Regions from separate parts of the Rhodococcus sp. NPDC060086 genome, predicted to be linked through region 1. Evidence: riboswitches for the same ligand, from Rfam matches in the RefSeq annotation. Region 1 holds a riboswitch; the other holds the start of a gene.

Region 1 (3,314 bases):
GGATGGCCAGGGCGATCTGATCGGCGGTGTCGGCGAGAGGCTGGTCGTCGCGGACGAACGACCACGCGAGAATCGTCACGGGACCGGTGAGCATGCCCTTGACCGGCTTGTCGGTGAGCGACTGTGCGTAAGTGATCCAGTCGACGGTCATGGCATTCGGCCGCGCGACATCGCCGTAGAGAATCGGCGGACGTACACAACGGCTTCCGTACGACTGGACCCAGCCGTTCTCGGTCGCGAAGAATCCGTCGAGCTGCTCGGCGAAGTACTGCACCATGTCGTTGCGCTCCGGCTCACCGTGCACGAGCACATCGATTCCGAGCTTCTCCTGGAGGGCCACCACTTCAGCGATCTCGTCGCGCATCCGCTGCACGTAATCCGCGCGTTCGATCTCGCCCTTGCGCAATGCGGCTCGGGCCACCCGGATGCGCGTGGTCTGCGGGTACGAGCCGATGGTGGTGGTCGGCAACAGAGGCAGATCGAGATGCTGTCGCTGGATCTCGCGGCGCCGATCGGCCGACGTGCGAGTGCGGTTCGATGCGATCGAGTCGAGCATGCCGCGCACCTGGCGGTTGCGTAGGCGAGGATCGGACGCGCGTACATCGGCAGCCGCGTGCGCCGCGGCGAGCTCGGAAGCCACGGCGTCGCGGCCGATGCGCAGTGCCGTCGACAAGGTGACGACCTCGGCGACCTTCTCGGTGCCGAATGCCAGCCACGCGCGCAGCGATTCGTCGAGGCTCGACTCTGCCTCGATGGTGTACGGAACGTGCAGCAACGAGCATGACGACGACACCGCCACCGAGCCCGTCGAGCCGAGCAGTGTGGCGAGGGTGGCCAGGGCCGTCTCCAGATCGGTGCGCCACACGTTGCGGCCGTCCACCACGCCCGCCACGATCAGCTTGTCCGCCAGGGCAGGCAGTCCGGCGATGTCTGCCGAGTCACCTGCGACCAGGTCGACCGCGAGGCCTTCGACACCGGTGCGAGCGAGTGCACCGAGCGCCGGACCGAGGCTGCCGAAATAGGAGGCGACGAGGATCGCAGGACGGTCCTGTGCCTGCGACAGCGTGCCGTACACCTGTTCGACCGCGGCGACGGTCGCGTCGTCGAGATCGCGGACGAGTGCGGGCTCGTCGAGCTGCACCCAATCGACTCCGGCGGCGGCGAGTTGCGACAAGAGGTCCTGATACAGCGGGACCAGCTCATCGGCACGGTCGAGGAGCGGGCCCTGTTCGCTGGTGGACTTCGACAGCAGCAAGAACGTCAGCGGGCCGACGACTACCGGGCGGGCCGGAACGCCGAGCGCGCGGGCCTCGGCGACCTCGCCGAGCACCTTCGACGGATCGAGCGAGAAGACCGTGTCAGGGCCGATCTCGGGGACGAGGTAGTGGTAGTTGGTGTCGAACCACTTCGTCATCTCGAGCGGTGCGACGTCGTCGTTGCCTCGCGCGGCTGCGAAATAGCGGTCGAGGTCGTCGGCGATACCCGACACCCGGGGCGGTAGTGCGCCGAGCATGGCTGCAGTGTCGAGGATGTGGTCGTAGTACGAGAACGTGTTGACCGGAATCGAATCGAGCCCGGCGTCGCGCTGCGCAGCCCAGGTGTCGGCGCGCAGTCCGGCGGCGACCTTCTCCAGCCCGGCGCGGTCGATCCGGCCGGCCCAATACGATTCGACGGCCTTCTTCAGTTCACGCTGGGGTCCGATCCGTGCGGAGCCGAGAACGGTGGCGTGGAAGGCAGGGGCAGCATGGAAGGTAGGGACAGAGGGTGTAGGCACTGGTGGTACTCCGGTGGTCGGTCCTTGATGGCCTACCGCCCGTAGGATGCGCGAATCCGACCGAGCCCAGTCGACTCCGGCCCGGCCGGAGCGAGAGAATACGATGCGGGTCCGCGCGCCCGGTCCACGAGGCGGCACACCGCCGGGCACGGCGTGCCCGGCGCAGATGGCAGGTATTCGGACTTGCAAGCGCCCGAGCCTGTGGGCCCGTACCTACTGGCCGTCGCTTCCCGGGGTGATGCCCAGTGCTGATGACGGCGGTCGTTCCTGCATACCGCTGCGGGACAGTCCCGGATTCTCACCGGGTTCCCTCTTCCACACCCCGCGCAGGGGTGCTTCGACGCCGCCACGGCCTTCGGGGCTCCTCACGACCGGCACGGCGAACCAACTACATCCCGGAGTATAGCCACGTCTTCATTCGAACGGGCAAAGCAGGAAGAACGGTTACAACGCAATCAGACAGATACAACCCTGCCGAGGGTTTGTATCTGTCTGCGCGGGTTGTATTTCCGTCGTGCGTTTCTGTCGGCTGTGCTGGTCAGGAGTGGCGAAATCCTTTGCCGGTTCGGTCACGGGGATCCGGCGCCAGGCCGAGGAATTCCGACCGAATGCGATCCCACGCCTCGAGGTGCACCCACACCGGTTCGTCCGTCAGCTGCTGCATGTTCGTGAGGAACGGGGTGGGCAACATGATCGTGAGCATCTGTTCGTCACGGCCGTTGAACAGGCGCACACCCCACGACGTCGGTGCGTCGTCCGTGCCGATCCTGCGGTACAGCTCTGCCCGGCCGCAGCGACGGATACGGCCGAGCTCCGGTCCGCTCGCGGTGTGCTCGCCGATGCACAGGTGAAAATGCCAGCGACCGAAGTCGACGGTCGCATACCCGTCGTACATCGAGATCTTCTTCGAAGCATTGGGTGCCGCGACCTCGAGCGCCGAACCTTCGATGAGCAGGCCGAACCACATGTCGTCCCAGTACTCGTCGAACAACAACCGGATCAGCCGCAGTAGTGAGTCCTCATCGGTGGGAAGCGGCCAGCGCTGTTCGCGACCACCGTCCTCGGTGTCGACGATCTCAGGGGCGAATGCGACTGTCACAGAATCTCCTTCGTCGATGCGTTCGGTGGGCTGGGGAAGACGCAATCGCCGCACACGCCTCCGCCCGGGACGCGGTAGTACAGGCAGCAACTGCGACGTCGGCCGGTGGACCGGACCATCGTGCCGACCAGACGTGGATCGTCGAAGAGTGTGTCGATGTGCGCCTGCGCGGCATCACCGATCACGCGTCCGGCCCCGATCAGCGCGGACGCGGAGTTACCCCACATCAAACCCGGGGCGACGATGTCGCTCCACGCGTCGATGAGCGGTTCGAGCTGGTCGTCGAGGATTTCAGCGGTGGTCGAACCGAATTCGGGGTCGACGATGTGCAGTCGCAGCCCCCCGTCGTTGCACCACAGCAACGTGTCCGGGTCGAGGCGGACACATCGGCCCGAGTCGACGACCGAGCCCAACGACACCGACCACATCCGGGCGGCGTAG
Region 2 (3,314 bases), on a different contig from region 1:
CGAACCCGATCAGGCCGCTGGCCGAGACGACGGCGGCGGTGCCGAGTGTCGCGATGCACACGAGGATCAGCCGCACCCGGGCCGGGTTGATGCCGAGGCTGGAGGCTTCGACGTCGCCGACCGACATCACGTCGAGGGTGCGCCGGTGCAGCATGATCACGACGATGGAGACGATGACGTACGGCAGTACCGTCCGCACGTCGGACCAGCCGTCGGTGGACAGGCGTCCGAGCATCCACGAATACACCTGACGCAAGGTGTCGTCGTGGAGTTGCATGAAGAACGTCTGGATGGCGTTCGCGAACGCCGCGACCGCCACACCGGCGAGGATGATGATGACTTCGGTGCGGCTGCCCCCGACGGTGCGTCCGAGCGCGTAGGTCGCGCCCACCGCGAGCATCCCACCCGCGAATGCGGCGACGGGCACCCCCGCGAATCCGGCGGCGCCGCCCACCACGATTGCGAGTGTCGCGCCGAGGCCCGCACCGCTCGAGACGCCGAGGAGGTACGGGTCGGCGAGCGGATTGCGAAAAACGCCCTGGTAGGCGGCGCCGGCGATCGCGAGCATCGCTCCGACGATCACACCGAGCACAACCCGGGGCATGCGAATGTTCCACAGGATCGCCTGCTGTCGCGTGTTCAGACCCGAGTCGACGTCGACGAACGGAATCTTGTCGAGAATGTCGAGCAGCACACCGCGCGGGGTGAGCCCGGCGGGACCGACGAGGATCCCGACGAGCATCGCCGCGAGGAGAAGGATCACCGCGCCACCCAACACGAGTGCGCGGCGACGCGAGGTGATCACGGCGCAGGCTGGCCCGCGGGAACGGCGGTGACGATTGCGGCGAGTTCACGCACGAGGTCGACGACGCGCGCACCCCATCGGCTCGCGATGTCCTCGTCGAGGACGTGGACCTGCCCGTCGCGGACGGCGGTGAGCTCCGCCCAGCCGGCGCGTTCGGCGACCGTCTCGGGCGTGACACCGCAGCACTGCGAGTCGGCGAGGAAGATCAGGTCGGGGTTCTGCTCGACGATGTACTCGGAGGACAGCTGCGGGTATCCGTCGCCGCCGGTCGCGATGGAGGTCAGGCCCAGCATCGAGTAGATCTCGCCGATGTAGGTGTCGTCGGTGACGCTGTAGAACGTGTTGTCCAGTTCGTGGTAGTACCGCAGCGGTGTCTCACGCTCGGGCACGGATGCGACGATCTCGTCGATCTCGGTCTGCATCTGCGCGACGAGTTCGGCGGCGTCGGCGACGTGGCCGGTCGCGGCACCGACCTGCTCGAGCTGGGCGTAGGTGTCGTCGAGAGTGACGGCAGCGGGAAGAAGCAGGACCTCGACGCCGGCATTCCCGAGTCCGGCGACGAGGTCGCCGTTGTCGTCGGTGGCGACGACGAGATCGGGGTCGTAACCGAGAATGGCCTCGACGTTGGGGTTGTAGCCCGACAGTTCGGTGACCGGGACGCCCTCGGGGTAGTCGGACTGGTCGTCGACGGCGATCACCTGCTCGCCCGCACCGACCGCGTAGAGCATCTCGGTGGTGGTCGGACTCAGCGACACGATGGCCTGCGGCGTCCCGGACTCTGCAGGTGCAGTGCTGTCGGACGCGGCATCGTCACCGCTACTGCAGCCGACGATCACCAGGGCAAGAGCGGCGACACCGGCGGTGAGAAACCTGCGGGAAGTGAGTGGCACAGCCATCCTCCGTGGCTCGGAGGACGAAAACAGCACGGCTGCAACGACGAGTTGCGGCACGATACCGTCCTTCGTCCGAGGACCAGTATGTGTCCGCGGCGCCGGCTGACCTGGCTTACCCGGTGGAACCGGGATCACAGTTGCGGGACAGCTCCGGGTTTTCACCGGCTTCACCGAAAACGCTGCGGGCGCCCTGCCCGACTGGCAGAGCACCCGCAGCGTATCCCACAGCGTTTCCGGGTCAGGCGAGCGCCTGCGCCAGGTCTTCGAGCAGATCCTCGTGATCTTCGAGGCCCACCGACAGGCGCACGACTCCGTCGGACAGGCCGATCGCGGCGCGCCCCTCCGGTCCCATTGCCCGGTGGGTGGTGGTCGCGGGGTGGGTGATGAGTGATTTCGTGTCGCCGAGGTTGTTGGAGATGTCGACGATGCGCAACTTGTTGAGCAGTTCGAACGCACGCTTCTTGCCTTCGCCCTCGGGGGCGTCGAGTTCGAAGGTGAGGATCGTGCCGCCGCCGCTCATCTGCGACGTCGCGAGCTCGTATTGCGGGTGCGATTCGAGGTAGGGGTACTTGACCCAGCGCACCTTGTCGTTCGACTCCAGGAACCTGCCGAGACGCAACGCGGAGTCGACCGCGGCATTCAACCTGACGGGCATCGTTTCGAGGCCCTTGAGGAGCGTCCACGCGTTGAAGGGGCTCAGTGACGGACCGGTATGACGGATGAGGTTCTTGACGGGCCCGTCGATGTAGTCCTGGGGGCCGAGGATCGCGCCGCCGAGCACCCGGCCCTGACCGTCGATGTGTTTGGTGCCGGAGTACACGACGATGTCGGCGCCCAGATCGAGGCTGCGCTGCAGCAGCGGGGTGGCGAAGACGTTGTCCAACACCACCTTTGCGCCTGCTGCGTGCGCCATCTCGGAGACCTTGCGGACGTCGACGAGAGTCTGCATCGGGTTCGACGGGGTTTCGAAGAACACCGCGGTGGTGGGCACCGACAGCGCCTGCTCCCACTGATCGAGGTCTTCACCGTCGACGAACACCGTCTCCACACCCCAGCGGGGCAGGATCTCGTTGCACACCACGAAGCACGATCCGAAGAGGCTACGGGCCGCGACCAGACGATCACCCTTGCCGAGCAGCGCCGCGAGGGCCGTGAACACCGCGGACATTCCCGATGCCGTGGCGTAGCAGGCTTCGGCGCCGTCGAGCAGCCGCAACCGCTCCTCGAACATCTTCACGGTCGGGTTACCGTAGCGGGAGTAGACGAAGTGGTCGACTTCGCCGGTGAACGCCTGCTCGGCGGCCTCCGCCGACTCGTACACGAACCCGGAGTTGAGGTACAGCGCCTCGGAGGTCTCCTCGAAACCGGAGCGCATCACGCCGCCGCGCACGCCGAGTGTGGCCGGGCGAACGGAATCGGGCAGCGGCTTGCTGAACGCACCGCCCTGGGGAATTGCACTCACGACTGCCTCCACGGCAGGCCTGCGGCCCGCCAGCCCTGTCCGCCGCGATGCTTGTCGGCATCGAGCGGCCCTTCGAATCCTTCGAGAACGTTGTATGCGGGGGCCAGACCCGCGGCCGTCGCCGCTTCTGCGGCACCGATCGAGCGCTGGCCCG

Evidence for each region. A riboswitch is a leader RNA that binds a small molecule or an ion and turns the genes downstream of it on or off. The one in region 1 is predicted to bind cobalamin.
Region 2: it holds a riboswitch for cobalamin, as region 1 does, so the genes downstream of both, ACFWB0_RS14605 (ABC transporter substrate-binding protein) here and metE (5-methyltetrahydropteroyltriglutamate--homocysteine S-methyltransferase) in region 1, are expected to answer to the same signal.

Annotation. Positions count from the first base shown of each region.
Region 1 is NZ_JBHWWZ010000052.1:28,067-31,380, forward strand. Features, by position in the region: gene metE (5-methyltetrahydropteroyltriglutamate--homocysteine S-methyltransferase) at 1-1,774, opposite strand, end outside; cobalamin riboswitch at 1,925-2,137, opposite strand; gene ACFWB0_RS21690 (hypothetical protein) at 2,313-2,873, opposite strand; gene ACFWB0_RS21695 ((2Fe-2S)-binding protein) at 2,870-3,314, opposite strand, start outside.
Region 2 is NZ_JBHWWZ010000023.1:365-3,678, reverse strand. Features, by position in the region: gene ACFWB0_RS14610 (FecCD family ABC transporter permease) at 1-742, opposite strand, end outside; gene ACFWB0_RS14605 (ABC transporter substrate-binding protein) at 802-1,695, opposite strand; cobalamin riboswitch at 1,778-1,903, opposite strand; gene ACFWB0_RS14600 (O-succinylhomoserine sulfhydrylase) at 1,937-3,160, opposite strand; gene ACFWB0_RS14595 (rhodanese-like domain-containing protein) at 3,157-3,314, opposite strand, start outside.